Regions from separate parts of the Geobacillus sp. FSL K6-3411 genome, predicted to be linked through region 1. Evidence: riboswitches for the same ligand, from Rfam matches in the RefSeq annotation. Region 1 holds a riboswitch; the other holds the start of a gene.
The links. A riboswitch is a leader RNA that binds a small molecule or an ion and turns the genes downstream of it on or off. The one in region 1 is predicted to bind cobalamin.
Positions count from the first base shown of each region.

Region 2: linked by a shared signal. The riboswitch ahead of NSQ22_RS11975 (ABC transporter substrate-binding protein) and the one ahead of NSQ22_RS04790 (ribonucleoside-diphosphate reductase subunit alpha) in region 1 are both predicted to bind cobalamin.

Region 1 covers NZ_CP150187.1:932,292-939,626, reverse strand. The annotation lists gene NSQ22_RS04795 (ribonucleotide-diphosphate reductase subunit beta) at 1-23, opposite strand, end outside; gene NSQ22_RS04790 (ribonucleoside-diphosphate reductase subunit alpha) at 129-2,411, opposite strand; cobalamin riboswitch at 2,539-2,735, opposite strand; gene NSQ22_RS04785 (ATP-binding cassette domain-containing protein) at 2,925-3,935, shown strand; gene NSQ22_RS04780 (ABC transporter permease) at 3,937-4,728, shown strand; gene NSQ22_RS04775 (hypothetical protein) at 4,805-4,984, shown strand; gene NSQ22_RS04770 (response regulator transcription factor) at 4,959-5,633, shown strand; gene NSQ22_RS04765 (HAMP domain-containing sensor histidine kinase) at 5,630-6,694, shown strand; gene asnB (asparagine synthase (glutamine-hydrolyzing)) at 6,913-7,335, opposite strand, start outside.
Region 2 covers NZ_CP150187.1:2,357,351-2,364,685, reverse strand. The annotation lists gene phnF (phosphonate metabolism transcriptional regulator PhnF) at 1-492, shown strand, start outside; partial or broken gene nagE (N-acetylglucosamine-specific PTS transporter subunit IIBC) at 508-1,872, shown strand; gene NSQ22_RS11985 (PEP phosphonomutase) at 1,931-2,848, shown strand; gene NSQ22_RS11980 (PH domain-containing protein) at 3,323-3,937, shown strand; cobalamin riboswitch at 4,243-4,442, shown strand; gene NSQ22_RS11975 (ABC transporter substrate-binding protein) at 4,580-5,539, shown strand; gene NSQ22_RS11970 (iron ABC transporter permease) at 5,526-6,560, shown strand; gene NSQ22_RS11965 (adenosylcobinamide amidohydrolase) at 6,557-7,335, shown strand, end outside.

The sequences.
Region 1 (7,335 bases):
ATCGGTCGTTTCGTTAAGTTCATCGTCGATTCCCCCTCGTGTCATCGTATTCCTAGGCAACCCACTCACCGGACATCTCTTCTAACATAAGAAACCCGATCCGACAAATAGCATGGCGTTGTCCGCGGTCAGCTCGCACAAGCATCACATTCTTCCATCGTCCCTGACGTTGAGCGGACATAATACGTCGTTTTCAGCCCCGACTTCCACGCCGTCAAATGCAACTCCAACAATTCTTTCGCCTTAATCGTATTCATGACGTAGAAGTTAAACGAGATTGCTTGATCGATATGGCGCTGACGGGCAGCGTTTTGTCTAATGCTCCAACGCTGGTCAATATAATACGCTGATTTGTAATACCATGTCGTCTGTTCGTTTAAATCCGGCACCGTAACAGGAATCTTATAATCTTTCTTTTCCTCGGCATACACTTTTCGAAAAATCGGGTCAATGCTCGCCGTGCTGCCAGCGATGATCGATGTCGATGCGTTTGGGGCGACCGCCATGAGATAGCCGTTGCGCATCCCGTAGCGTGCCACCTCTCTCTTCAACCGATCCCAATCCCGTTCGCCGTGGTTTTTGTAGCCACGCCGCTCAAAATAAGCACCCGTTTGCCAATCTGACCCTGAAAACCCCGGGTAGCTCCCTTTTTCTTTCGCCAGCTCCATGCTAGCTTGTATCGCCAAATAAGCAATCGTTTCATACAGCTCATCAGTGTAGCGGACGGCTTCCTCTGACTCCCAGCGAATCCCTTTTAACGCCAACAGATGATGCCAGCCAAATGTACCGAGACCGACAGCACGGTATTTTTTGTTCGTCAAGCTTGCTTGCAGCACAGGAATGTTGTTCAAATCAATGACATTATCAAGCATCCGCAGTTGAATCGGAATCAAACGTTCGAACACTCCATCGGTGACGGCGCGCGCCAAATTGATTGACGATAAATTGCAGACGACAAAATCGCCCGGTATTTTTTCGATGATGATCGTTCCATCTTTCACATATTGCTGCTTCGTCACCGTCGGACTTTGGTTTTGCGCAATTTCCGTACAAAGATTGCTGCAGTAGATCATGCCAAGATGGCGGTTGGGATTTTGCCGGTTGACTTCATCGCGGTAAAACATAAACGGCGTCCCCGACTCGAGCTGGCTGCGCATAATGCTTTTCATCACTTCAATCGCTGGCACTTTTTCTTTTGACAGCCTTGAGTCATTGACGCATTGCCAATATTTCTCGCGAAAGCTGCCACGCCCTTTTTCCTCATCATAAAAGTCTTCGAGGCTAAACCCCATCACCTTCCGCACCTCATGTGGGTCAAACAAATACCAGTCGCCTCGCTGTTCGACTTGTTCCATGAACAAATCAGGAATGCAAACACCGGTAAACAAGTCGTGCGTGCGCAGCCGTTCGTCGCCGTTATTGAGCCGTGCATCAAGAAAGGCAAAAATGTCTTTATGCCACACATCTAAATAGACGGAAATCGCCCCTTTGCGTTGCCCTAACTGATCAACGCTCACCGCCGTATTGTTCAGCTGTTTCATCCACGGAATGACGCCTGACGAAACACCTTTAAATCCTCTGATGTCGCTGCCGCGCGAACGGATTTTGCCAAGATAGACACCGATGCCGCCGCCTGACTTCGATAAATTGGCAATGTCAGTGTTGCTGTCGTAAATCGCCTGCAAGCTGTCATCCACCGTGTCGACAAAGCAGCTTGACAACTGACCGTATGACTTCCCGGCATTGGCAAGTGTCGGCGTGGCCACCGTCATATATAGGTTGCTTAACGCCCAATACGCTTCCTTCACCAACTCGAGGCGCCGCTTAGGCGGTTCGTTCACCATCAAGGTCATAGCAATGATGAGAAACCGTTCTTGTGGCAGTTCGTACAGCCGCCGCTCATAATCGCGGGCCAAATAACGGTCAGCGAGCGTGCGCAACCCGATATACGTAAACAACAAGTCTTTGTCTGGATCAAGAAATGAGCCAGCCGTCTCGATCTCTTCTTTTGTATAACGCTCAAGCAATAGCGGGCTGTACACCCCTTGTTCTGTCAAAGAAACGATTAATGAATAAAAATCACCATACCGCTCGCGCGCATCGTACCCGCGCTGCCGTGCCGCCTCGCGGTACATCATCCGCAAATACAACCGCGCGCACACAAACGTCCATTCCGGCTCCTCTTCACTAATGTACGACAACCCTTCTAAAATAGCGGTTTGATACAGTTGATCAACGGTGACGAACTCTTTTCGACTGAGAAGCTGCCATACACGCTCTTCATATTCCTCAAGCGACAAACGGACAAAGCCTGCCGTCGCCTGCTCAATTAACGCGGCAAACTCTCTGCGCGAAAGCGACTTCTCTTTTCCTTGATCATCAACAACAATGGATTTCGTGACCGCTGTCATTCGTTTTCCCTCTCCTTCAATAAAAAAATCCGCTCGGGTGAACGAGCGGATGAAACGACAGACAGAAAAAGGCATACGATTCCTTTTTCTATTTCCCTATCGTTTCATCTTCTCACACCCCGAAGAACATGAAACTTCCAAGCAAGGCAGGTCTCCTGACTCGTGCATCGTCCTACTTTGGGTCCTTCCCAGCGGCGTGCCGTGCAAGCTTTCACCGCCAGTGGCCATCCCATTTCGTCCGCACATACAGTTGCGGGGGCAGTTCCGGATTCGCACCGGATTCCCTATTAAGTCCTGATGGACACCATTGCTTGCAATCACCATATGTAGTTGTTAAAGCAAACAAACACAACGATATATAGTATTTATCATGTTACTGGAACAAGCATATACCAAAACCGGGAAAATTGCAAGAGTGGGTAAATCAAAAAATTGTTCCTTGTTCACATTCTGTTCATAATAGCGTGCTACGATTTGCCATGTACAAATCATTGTAAAGAGGAGGACACAAAAATGGGACACAAACACCGCTCCGCTTCCGAGCATCAAGAGTGGGCAGTGGAAGCGCACGGATTGGTAAAAGTTTTTGGCGACCATCGGGCCGTAGATGGCCTCGAGTTGCGTGTACGTACCGGCACGATCTATGGAGTGCTTGGACCCAATGGCGCCGGCAAGACAACAACCATTCGAATGTTGGCGACCTTGTTGCGCCCGGATGGCGGTTCGGCCCAAATTTTTGGGTACGATGTTGTCAAGCAACCTCAAATTGTCCGACAGTTGATCGGTGTCACCGGCCAATATGCGTCCGTTGACGAAACGCTCAGCGCTGTAGAAAATTTGATGATCTTTTGTAGACTTCTCGGACTGAGCCGAGCAGAGGCGCGACGGAAAACAAGTGAATTATTGGAGGAATTCGGCTTGACAGAAGCGGCCAAACGCCCGTTAAAACATTTCTCGGGCGGCATGCGTCGGCGCCTCGATCTCGCCGCCAGCCTGATCGCCCAGCCGCCGCTCATTTTTCTTGATGAGCCGACCACGGGTCTCGATCCGATCACACGTAATCAAATGTGGGAAACGATCCGCCGCTTAGTCCGCATGGGATCAACCGTGCTGTTGACGACCCAATACTTGCAAGAAGCGGATGAATTGGCGGACCGCATCGCCGTGATTAATCACGGCCGTGTTGTCGCCGAAGGGACCCCCGATGAACTCAAAACATCTGTCGGCCAGTCGTCATTGCAAGTCAAATTGCAACAACCGGAAAAGATCGAAGCGGCCAAACGCATCATTGAACACGTTCTCCGTATCCGGTCAAGCATATCTGCAGAAACCGGGAACATCACGGCGTCAATGGCCGATCCGGATCAAGTGACGGACGTGCTTGTCGCTTTGCGGCAAGAGGGGATCCGCTTAGCCGAGGTCAACGTCCAAAAACCAACCCTTGATGAAGTCTTTTTAGCCATTACCGGCCATGGAACGAAAAAAGATGAAGAAGAATTCAGCGTTCTAAGGGAGGTTCGATAGAATGAACACTCGCCAACTGAACAGCCGTACGAGCATTTCCCAAGCGGTGCGAAACTCGTTTACAATGGCCTACCGCGGTTTGCTGAAGGTACGGCGTACGCCGGAACAACTATTTGACGTCACTTTCCAGCCGATCATTTTCACGTTGATGTTTACTTATATCTTTGGTGGAGCCATCGCCGGAAATGTGGACAACTACCTGCCAATGATTATTCCCGGCATTCTCATCCAAACATTGATCGGCGCCTCTGTCGCTTCAGGAGTCCAACTTCGGGATGATATGGACAAAGGTGTGTTCGACCGCTTTAAATCATTGCCGATCGCCCGCATCGCGCCGTTGGCAGGGGCGTTATTAGCCGATGTCGTTCGCTATGTCATTGCCGCTGTGCTGACGTTTACCATCGGATTTCTCATCGGCTATCGTCCGGAAGGAGGTGTCGCCAGTGTGGCGCTTGCCATCGTGTTCTCCATCGGGTGCACGTGGGCTGTCAGCTGGATATTTGCCTTCTTCGGCGTCATTGCCCGCAATGCAGCTAGCGTACAAGGAATTTCCATGTTGGCGCTGTTTCCGCTTATGTTTCTTTCAAATGCGTTCGTGCCAGTCAAGACAATGCCTGACTGGCTGCAATGGATTGCCAAAGCCAATCCCCTTTCCCATATGATCACGGCCGTTCGCGAACTAACGAACCATGGCACGATTGGCACTGATTTTATTATTTCTTTAATCGGCGCAGGAGCGATTGTCGCGATTTTTGCCCCGATCACGGTTCGTGTCTATATGCGCCGCGCATAATCATGGGGGATGTCTGACACTTATCCCCCGAACAGCCAAAACCAACAAACAGATTCATTCACGATCTGACGTCAGGATGAAAATAAGGAACAGATGGGCTGCTACATTAACGGAAACGAACGAAAACATCGGACGAATAGCGATGAATGGCGAGCAATACGCCCGCTACATTGACGGGGACGAACGAAAACGGCACAATGGAAAAGAGAACGCGTGGAGGGAAGATGACAATGGCCCGAATTTTAGTTGTCGATGATGATGCACATATCCGCGAACTCGTCAGCCATTTTTTAAGTTTGGAAGGATTGACAATCCACGAAGCAGCTAATGGAAAAGAAGCACTTGACGTGCTAGAAACGACGAAAGTAGATTTGGTCATTATGGATATTATGATGCCGGAAATGGATGGGTGGGAACTATGCCGTGAACTGCGCGACTATGACGATGTTCCCATTCTGATGTTGACCGCTAAAGGGGAAACGAGGGAAAAAGTGAAAGGATTTTCTCTTGGGGCAGACGACTATCTCGTCAAACCGTTTGACCCCCTTGAACTTGTCGCCCGTGTCAAAGCATTGCTTAAACGGTATCGTATCGCCACCTCGCAAATCGTGCAAATTGGCCATTTGTCGTTAAACCGCAAGACGTACGAATGCCGTTTGGGAGACGTGGAAGTCCCTTTGCCACCAAAAGAATTCGAACTGCTTTTTCAACTGGCCAGCTATCCCGGTAAAACGTTCACGCGCGACGAATTGATTGAACAGATTTGGGGTTACGATTATGAAGGAGATGAGCGAACCGTTGATGTTCATATCAAGCGGCTGCGTGAACGGTTCGCTCAGCCGAACGCTCCCTTTTTCATCCGCACGATTCGTGGACTCGGCTATCGGCTGGAGGCACGCCAATGAAACGATTATGGTTTGTGTTTAAATCCATCTTGACCGTGATCGCTGTGATGTCAATCATCTGCCTCTTTTGGTCTGCGGCATATTTCATCACAGAAGCGATCTACACCCGATTCGCTTGGCAGCCGCATCCGCTCGTTCGGCAAATCATTTCATCGATCTTCGGCTTTTTGCTATTCGGGATGACCATGAGCGCGATCGGTCCTTTTTTGCGAAAGCGCGAAAGAGTATTTTGGCACCACTTAATAGACGCCATTAATCGAATCGCCAAAGGCGATTTTCGAGTGAATCTTCAGGTTGACTGGGGCGGACGGCATCATCCGTTTGCCGAACTCGTGACACGCATTAACGACATGGCCGCAAATTTGCAGGCCATGGAAGACATGCGTCAAGAATTTATTTCCAACGTTTCTCATGAGATTGGCTCTCCGCTAACATCGATTCGTGGATTTGCCCGCGCACTCAAAAACGAGAACTTAAGCCAAGAGCAGCGGATGCATTATCTTGATATTATTGAAACTGAATGCGTAAGACTGTCAAAGCTAAGCGAGAATTTGCTGCGGTTGGCGATGTTAGATTCTGAGCGCTACCCGCTTCATCCGACATCCTATCGTTTGGACACGCAATTACAAACGCTCATTCTTCACTGCGAGCCGCAGTGGGCGGAAAAAGACGTGGACATGTGTGCCGTGATGGAAAAAGTATCGATTACAGCTGATGAAGATTTGCTCAGTCAAGTGTGGCTGAACTTGATCCATAATGCCATCAAATTTACACCGAAAGGAGGAACAATCACCGTCCAGGTTCAACGCCGTGGCGAACAAGCCATCGTCACGATTTCTGATACAGGGCCGGGAATTCCAAAGCATGACCAACCCCGCATTTTTGAGCGGTTTTATAAAGTCGATAAATCCCGCCATCGCGCCGCAGGCGGCAGCGGGCTCGGCTTGGCGATCGCGAAACAAATTGTGGATATGCACCATGGAACTATCTCCGTTCAGAGCGAGCCGGGAGAAGGAGCGACCTTTACAGTGGAACTTCCCATTCGCGGTCCCTTTTCTTGACCTGTTTCTTACGGAGAAACAGGTCAAGAAGGGGGTTTTTTATTCCGTGAACACATACGTTTCCAACCGTTGCTCATTTGAGGGAAAACGTTGTGGAATCCTGCTTTCCGCATCAAACGGGAGCTGACTCCCCCCTTCACTGCTGAACTCCTTTTCTGTTTGCAATCATCAAAAAAGGAGTCCCGGCTACACTCCCGAGACCCCTTTTCAGTTCGCTGCTATGCCTCCAAAACAGATGTTGACCACTTTTCGTCTTGTACAGATAAAGCAAAATCGTATTTCTTTTCTACATAGACTTGGTGCCAGATCATAAACGCCAAGACGGTCCACAGCTTGCGACTATGATCCGCTTTCTGCTGGGCGTGCTCATCGAGCAAACGGTATAGCACATCCTTATGGAACAAATGGTCAGTTTCACTTTCATAGATAAGTCGTCTTGCCCAGTCATACATTTCATTTCTCAGCCAATGGCGAATCGGCACCGGGAACCCTAGTTTCTTCCGGTTTAACACATGATCCGGCACGATGCCTTCAGCGGCCTTGCGCAAAATGTATTTTGTCGTACCGTTGGCTGTTTTCATGTCAGGAGCAATTTTGGATGCGACTTCAAACACCTTTCGATCTAAAAATGGAACCCGCAG
Region 2 (7,335 bases), 1.4 Mb from region 1:
CAGCCGCTTAAAGGACTGACGAGCTTTTCCGAAGATATGCGGGCGCGTGGCATGGAGCCGGACACCGTTGTTCTTGGCTTTGAAACGGTGCCGGCTTCAAAGAAACTGGCCGAATGGCTCGCTGTTAAGGAAGGGGACGCCCTTTACGAAATTCGCCGTCTCCGCTTAGCCGACGGCTCGCCGATGGCGCTCGAGACGCTCTATATTCCGTGCGCATTGGCGCCTCATTTGACGCGCGAGATTGTAAACGGTTCCGTGTATGAATTTATGGAAAAGGAAGTTGGATTAGCCATCGGCACTGCCGTTCAAGTGATTGAAGCGTCCGTCGCCCGTAAGCTGGAAGCCGAACACTTGCAAGTGAAAGAAGGAGCTCCGGTGCTGTTGCTCGAACGCCGCACATACCTTACCGACGGACGGCCACTGGAAGTTGTGAAATCAGTGTATCGCGGTGACCGATACAAATTCATCGTTGAAATGGAACGAAGAAAATAAAAAGGGGGAATGTTTATGTTAGGATTTTTACAGCGTCTAGGAAAGGCGTTTATGCTGCCGATTGCCGTTTTGCCGGCGGCTGGACTGTTGCTCCGGCTTGGTCAAGACGACTTATTAGATATTCCATTTATCGCTGCTGCGGGTGATGCGGTGTTTTCCAACTTGGCGTTGATTTTCGCCATTGGTGTCGCCATCGGCTTTTAAAAGATGGCAATGGTGCTGCCGCGCTCGCTGGGGCGATCGGCTATTTTGTTTTGACGAAAGGCGCAGCCGCGATTGATGAAGACATCAATATGTCTGTATTAGGCGGTATCATCTCCGGGGTGATCGCCGGGCTTTTATACAATCGTTATCATGATATCAAGTTGCCGGACTGGCTCGGTTTTTTCGGTGGCCGGCGGTTTGTGCCGATCGTAACATCGCTTGTTATGATCGTGCTTGCTCTCGTTTTCGGATACATTTGGCCGCCGATTCAAGACGGCATTAATGCGATCGGTCATTGGATCGTGGGCGCCGGGGCTGTTGGCGTTGGGATTTTTGGGTTCTTAAACCGGTTGCTCATTCCTGTTGGGCTGCACCATGTGTTAAACAGTTTCGTCTGGTTTGTGTTTGGTGAGTATGACGGTAAAACCGGTGATTTAAGCCGATTTTTTGCCGGTGACCCGGATGCAGGGATTTTTATGGCTGGCTTCTTCCCGGTCATGATGTTCGGTCTCCCGGCGGCGGCATTGGCGATGATCATCGCGGCGAAGAAGGAACGGCGCAAAGCGATTGCCGGTGCGCTCCTTGGCGTAGCGTTGACATCGTTTTTAACCGGTATTACAGAGCCGATCGAATTTTTGTTTATGTTTTTATCGCCGCTCTTGTATGTCGTTCATGCCGTGTTAACCGGCTTATCGCTGGCGGTGGCGACGGCATTTGATATTCATCACGGGTTTACGTTCTCGGCCGGTGCGATTGACTTTTTCTTAAACTATGGAATTGCACAAAAACCGTATTTATTAATTGTTCAAGGACTCATCTATGCTGTGATCTATTTCGTTGTTTTCTATTTCCTGATTACGAAGCTCAATTTAAAAACGCCGGGACGTGAAGATGACGTAGAGGGGAGAGTTTACCGACAGCAAAGCGGCGCAGTCGGGCGTAAAATATGAAGAGCTAGCGGTAAAATATATAGAGGCATTGGGAGGAAAAGAAAACCTCACACAAATTGATAATTGTGTCACACGCTTGCGCTTAAAAGTAAAAGACATGTCAAAAGTCAACGAAGCTGAATTGAAGCGCTTAGGGGCGAAAGGGGTGCTTCGTCTCAACCAAACGGATTTGCAAGTGATCATTGGCACGGATGTCGAATTTTTAGCCAATGCGATGAGAAAATAATCAAAAGTGAAATGGACAGATCGTTCTTGTATGCGAACGTTAGGAAGGAAGAGCGCTTATGAAACGATTGTTAGATTGCAGCGCCTCCGATTTCCGCAAGATGGAAGGGAAGCAGTTGAAACAAGCGATTCAGGCGTCAGAAGGTAGAGTGATCGTTGCCGAAGTCATCGGAGAATTTGCGCCGCTTTATCCAGCGATCACCAACGCCGAACTGGCGGCGGCGTTTGGGGCGGATTTGCTGTTATTGAATTGGTTCGATGTGTTCCGTCCAGTTGTGAACGGTTTGGACGTGAATGAGCCCGATCATATGGTGGAGCGGTTAAAACAGTTGACAGGGCGCCCGGTTGGCGTCAATTTGGAACCTGTTGACCCGAACGCGAAGCAGCTCGAGGCGTTGGCGTCATTGCCAAAAGGGAGAATGGCAACGGCAGAGTCACTGCAACAAGCGAAGCGGTTAGGAGTTGACTTTATTTGTCTGACCGGAAACCCGAAAACAGGCGTGACGAATGATGAGATTGTGAAAGCCATCGAAACGGCGCGGGCTGTTTTAGGCGAAGACGCTCTAATTATTGCCGGGAAAATGCACGCAGCAGGCGTTGCCGACGAAGCGGGAAGCGGTATCGTATCGGAAAAAGTGGTGGTGCGATTTATTCGCGCTGGCGCTGACATCGTTTTGATGCCAGCTCCAGGAACCGTGCCAGGGGTAACATTAGACAAAACGGAGAAGCTTGTTCGGGTGGCGCATGAACATGGAGCGCTTGTCATGCTGACGATTGGCACAAGTCAGGAAGGAGCGGATGAGCATACGATTCGCCAAATCGCGCTTGCGAGCAAAATGGCCGGAGCGGATATGCACCATATCGGCGACGCTGGCTATCATGGCATCGCCGTTCCAGAGAACATTATGGCATATTCCATCGCTATTCGCGGCAAACGCCATACGTACATTCGCATGGCAAGATCGCCCTTGAGATAACAATTGTTTATTCTCAACAAAGAAGGTTTTTCTGTTCCCGCTGAACGGAAGTAAGGAGAGAGGCCGATACAGCCTCTTTTTTGAAGACTAAAACAAGCAAAAAGTGTTGCGGATGGCAAGGAAAATGTGACGGCTGCCGAGCAGTTGAGGACGAAACCGTCGGTTCACTCCGTTTTGGGTGATCAACGGAAACGGCTGTTGGCATGCGGAGAGAGGCCTTTATGGCGTGATCGCCCCTTTCCGCATTTACGAGTGCTAAGTTGTGGGTGATTGTTTTTTACGGGAATGAAACTTTTCTCCTTTGTGCACGTAATATTAGATGGAAGGCATTAGACGATAGCTATCTTTTGTTTGTCTGACGATGGCGGAAAGCCGCGCACACGTCCATCCAGCTCTCATTTGGCAAGACAATGTGCAGCATGCGGAAACAGAGGTGTCAATTGAAAACTAGGAAAACCGGAGAGGAGAATCGGGATGTTTGGAAAAGTCGCCGCTGATGTGCTTGGGCTGAGCGACATCGGCTCGGTCATTCAACCGAAAGATTACGACAAAGTCGATGCTGATGATTATGTGATGCATGAAGACGGAGAAAAAATTTACTTTCTTATTAAATCCAAATCAGATGAGTATTGTTTCACCAACCTTGCACTCATTCATCTAGACGGCACGAGCGCCACAAGCAAAAAGCGGACGCTGCGCCGCTATGATTACTATAAATATCCGATTTCCGATGTGTCGCTCGAGACGGCTGGGACGGTCGATTTGGATGCGGAAATCAAATTTAAAATCGGATCGCACTCCTACTCGATCGATGTTCATAAAAAACATATCGAGGAATTGAAAGATTTGTATAAATCGCTATTGGCCATTGCCACGATTTGTGAGGAAAACGAAACGAAATTCGACTATGCCCAGCGCAGTATGGAGCTTGCGGCCAACCTGTTTGCCAACATGCGTGGCGACGGCACCAACGTTGCGGCCGATTTTAAGGCGATCAATGAGTATGCGTTTCAATGGCTTACTGAAGCGAAAAAGAACTATACAGTGAAAGATTTCGGGTTTGTGTTTGACAAATATATTCAACAGTGATGAGATAAATTTTGTACAAGGAAAGGGCGCGCTCCGGAGAAGGGGCACCTTTCCTTATTTTTTTTCAAAATATGACGAAGTTCATTTCGATTAACGCACCCTCTGTTGGTGGTGCGTGATGTGCCTAGATAAATTGCGGGCATTGAATACGATGAACGGGTGCTGTATTCCGCGTGAAACATGGTGAAGGAAGCTGAGCCGTCTGGGGGAGAGGGCCGCTGATAGCCTGCCGTCAGCCACCATAAATTCATAGTTGTCAAATGTTAAACCTTGCTTTAATATAAAAAATGTCCATATCCGACAAATTCATCAACTCGCAGCAAGGTGCCGAAAAGGCTTAATAGGGAATCCGGTGGGAATCCGGAGCTGTCCCCGCAACTGTCAATGCGGACGAAATGAAATCGCCACTGTACGGATAGATGGCTTGCGCTGTTTTCCGTACGGGAAGGCTTCAGAGTAGGATGAAGCATGAGCCAGTAGACCTGCCTTGCTTGCCGCAGTTTCCGAATCTTCGGGGGGTGAGACGCGGAAACAGTCGTACAGGGCATGGTTGTGCCCATTGGCGGTCTGTTTCGCGCTCATTCCCAGATTTAGACGGAATGGGCGTTTTTATTTTTACATAGCGAAAGGGGGAACGAACTGATGAAGCGTTGGAAATGGACGGCGGCGTTGGTTGCTCTATTCCTTCTGGCCGCCGTGCTGGTCGGCTGCAGTGGTGGGACCAATAGCAACGCCCAGCCAGCGAAAAAAGAAGAGCCGAAAACGGAACAAGCGGCGTTTCCGGTGACGGTGAAAGACGGGCTGGGGGAAGAGGTAACGATCAAAGCAGAACCGCAAAAAATCGTTTCACTTATTCCAAGCAATACGGAAATTGCCTACGCGTTGGGGCTTGGTGAGAAAATTGTCGGTGTCAGCGATTTTGACAATTATCCAGACGACGTCAAAACGAAAACGAAAGTCGGCAGCATGGAATTTAACGTCGAGAAAATTATTTCCTTGAAACCGGATCTTGTTCTCGCCCATGCGTCAAGCGCCCATAACTCAAAGGACGGCCTGCAGCAATTGAAAGACGCCGGCATCACCGTGCTCGTTGTCCATAACGCCGCGTCGTTTAACGAGGTGTATGCGTCGATTGAACTCATCGGCAAAGCGACGGGGACAGCGGACAAAGCGGAACAAATCATTCACGGCATGAAGGAGAAATTGACGCAAATCAAAGAAAAAGCAAAACAAATTCCAGACGACAAGCAGGCGAATGTCTGGATTGAAGTGTCGCCGCCGCCGCAACTGTATACGACCGGCAAAGGAACGTTTATGGACGAGATGCTTCAGGTGATTTCTGCCAAAAATGTTGCCGGCAGCTTAGAAGGCTGGCCGATGGTGACCGAGGAACAAGCGGTCGCATACAAACCGGACGTCATCATCACGACATACGGGGGAGCGAAACAAGTGCTTGAGCGCGCCGCTTGGAAGGACGTGCCGGCCGTGAAAAACAAGCGGGTGTATGATGTCAACACCGACCTAGTGAGCCGGCCGGGTCCGCGTCTTGTTGAAGGAGTCGAGGAACTTGCCAAAGCCATTTACCCGGATGTGTTTAAGTAAAACGTGGATATATATTGTGGCCGCTGCTGCGGCTGTCTTTTCACTGCTCGTAGGGATATCGACCGGGTCGCTGTCGATTCCCTTTTCTTCTATTATCGGCATTCTCGCCGCCGAATGGTTCGGGATGCCGCTTCCAGCCGACATTCCGGCGGATTGGGTGCCGATTGTGATGGCGATCCGTCTGCCGCGCGTGGTGCTTGCCTTTTTGGTCGGGGCTTCCTTGGCGCTTGCCGGAGCGGCGTTTCAAGGATTGTTGAAAAACGCGCTCGCCGATCCGTATACGCTCGGCGTCTCGTCCGGTGCGTCCGTCGGGGCGGTGCTCGTTATTTTTCTCGGCTGGCAATGGCCGCTGCTCGGCACGTTTACGCTGCCGATCGTGAGCATTTTATGCGGCATGGTGACGCTTGCCGCTGTCTTGACGTTCACCCGCATGGTTGAACGGCGAATGTCGGTCGAGACGATCATTTTAGCCGGCATTATTTTCGGCGCCTTTTTCAGCGCCTTTATTTCGCTCATGATCGCCTTGACTGGAGAAGAATTGCGGCAAATCATTTCCTGGCTGATGGGGAGCGTGGCGATGCGCGGATGGAAGTATAGCGGGCTATTGTTGCCGTTTTTTCTCGTTGGTGCGGCAACACTCATCGCCAACGGCCGCGAACTGAACGCGTTCGCGTTCGGCGAGGCGGCGGCGCTTCACGTCGGCGTCGATGTCACACGCCGCAAAATCATCATTTTGACGGCGGCCGCGCTGCTCACCGGCGCGGCGGTGTCGGTGTCGGGAACGATCGGCTTTGTCGGGCTTGTCGTTCCACATATGGTTCGGCTTGTGTGCGGGCCGAACTATCGGGTGCTTTTGCCGCTGTCGCTCTTGTACGGCGGGGCGTTTCTTGTGCTTGCCGATGTGGCGGCACGGACGGTCATTGAGCCGCGCGAGCTGCCGATCGGCGTCATTACATCGCTCATCGGCGCCCCGTTGTTTGCCGCCCTATTTTTCCGAAAAACGAAACGAAAGATGGGATGATGATGCTCGATGTGCGTGCCGTATCGCATCGGTATGGACAGAAACAAGTGCTTGACGGCGTGACGTTTTCCGTCAAAAAAGGAGAGTTGTTTGGCATTTTAGGGCCAAACGGCAGCGGGAAGACGACGTTGCTGAAACTGATCAGCAAGGAGCTTCCGCTTGCGAGCGGTGAGATTGTCATGAGCGGTCGGCTGCTTTCCGAGTTGTCGGCAAAACAATGGGCGCAGTTGGCCGCCGTCCTGCCGCAAGCGGTGGAAACGGCGTATGGCTATACGGTGAAAGAAACAGTAGCGCTCGGCCGCTACGCCCATCAGCACGGGTTGTTTCCAACATGGACGGCAGAAGATGAAACCGTGGTTCAAGAGGTGATTGCCGCCGTCGGTTTAGCCGATAAAATCGATGAGCCGCTTGAGCGGTTAAGCGGCGGCGAGCGGCAGCGTGCCTATTTGGCCCGGGCGCTTGCCCAAGAGCCACAGTTGCTCTTATTGGATGAGCCGACCAATCATATGGATATAAGCGGGCAAGTTCGGCTTCTTGATCAGCTCGCCCAATCCGCACGTGCGCGCGGCTTGACGGTTGTCGCTGTTTTTCACGATATGAGCATTGCCAGTCTTTATTGCGATCGGGTGCTTGTTTTAAAAGAGGGGAAAACAGCTGCGCTCGGCGCGCCGGCGGACGTCATGACGCCGAGGCTGCTGAATGACGTGTTTGCCGCCCCGGTTGTGCGCCAAGCACATCCGGTAGCGGCGAAGCCGATGTTTTCGTTTGTGCCGCA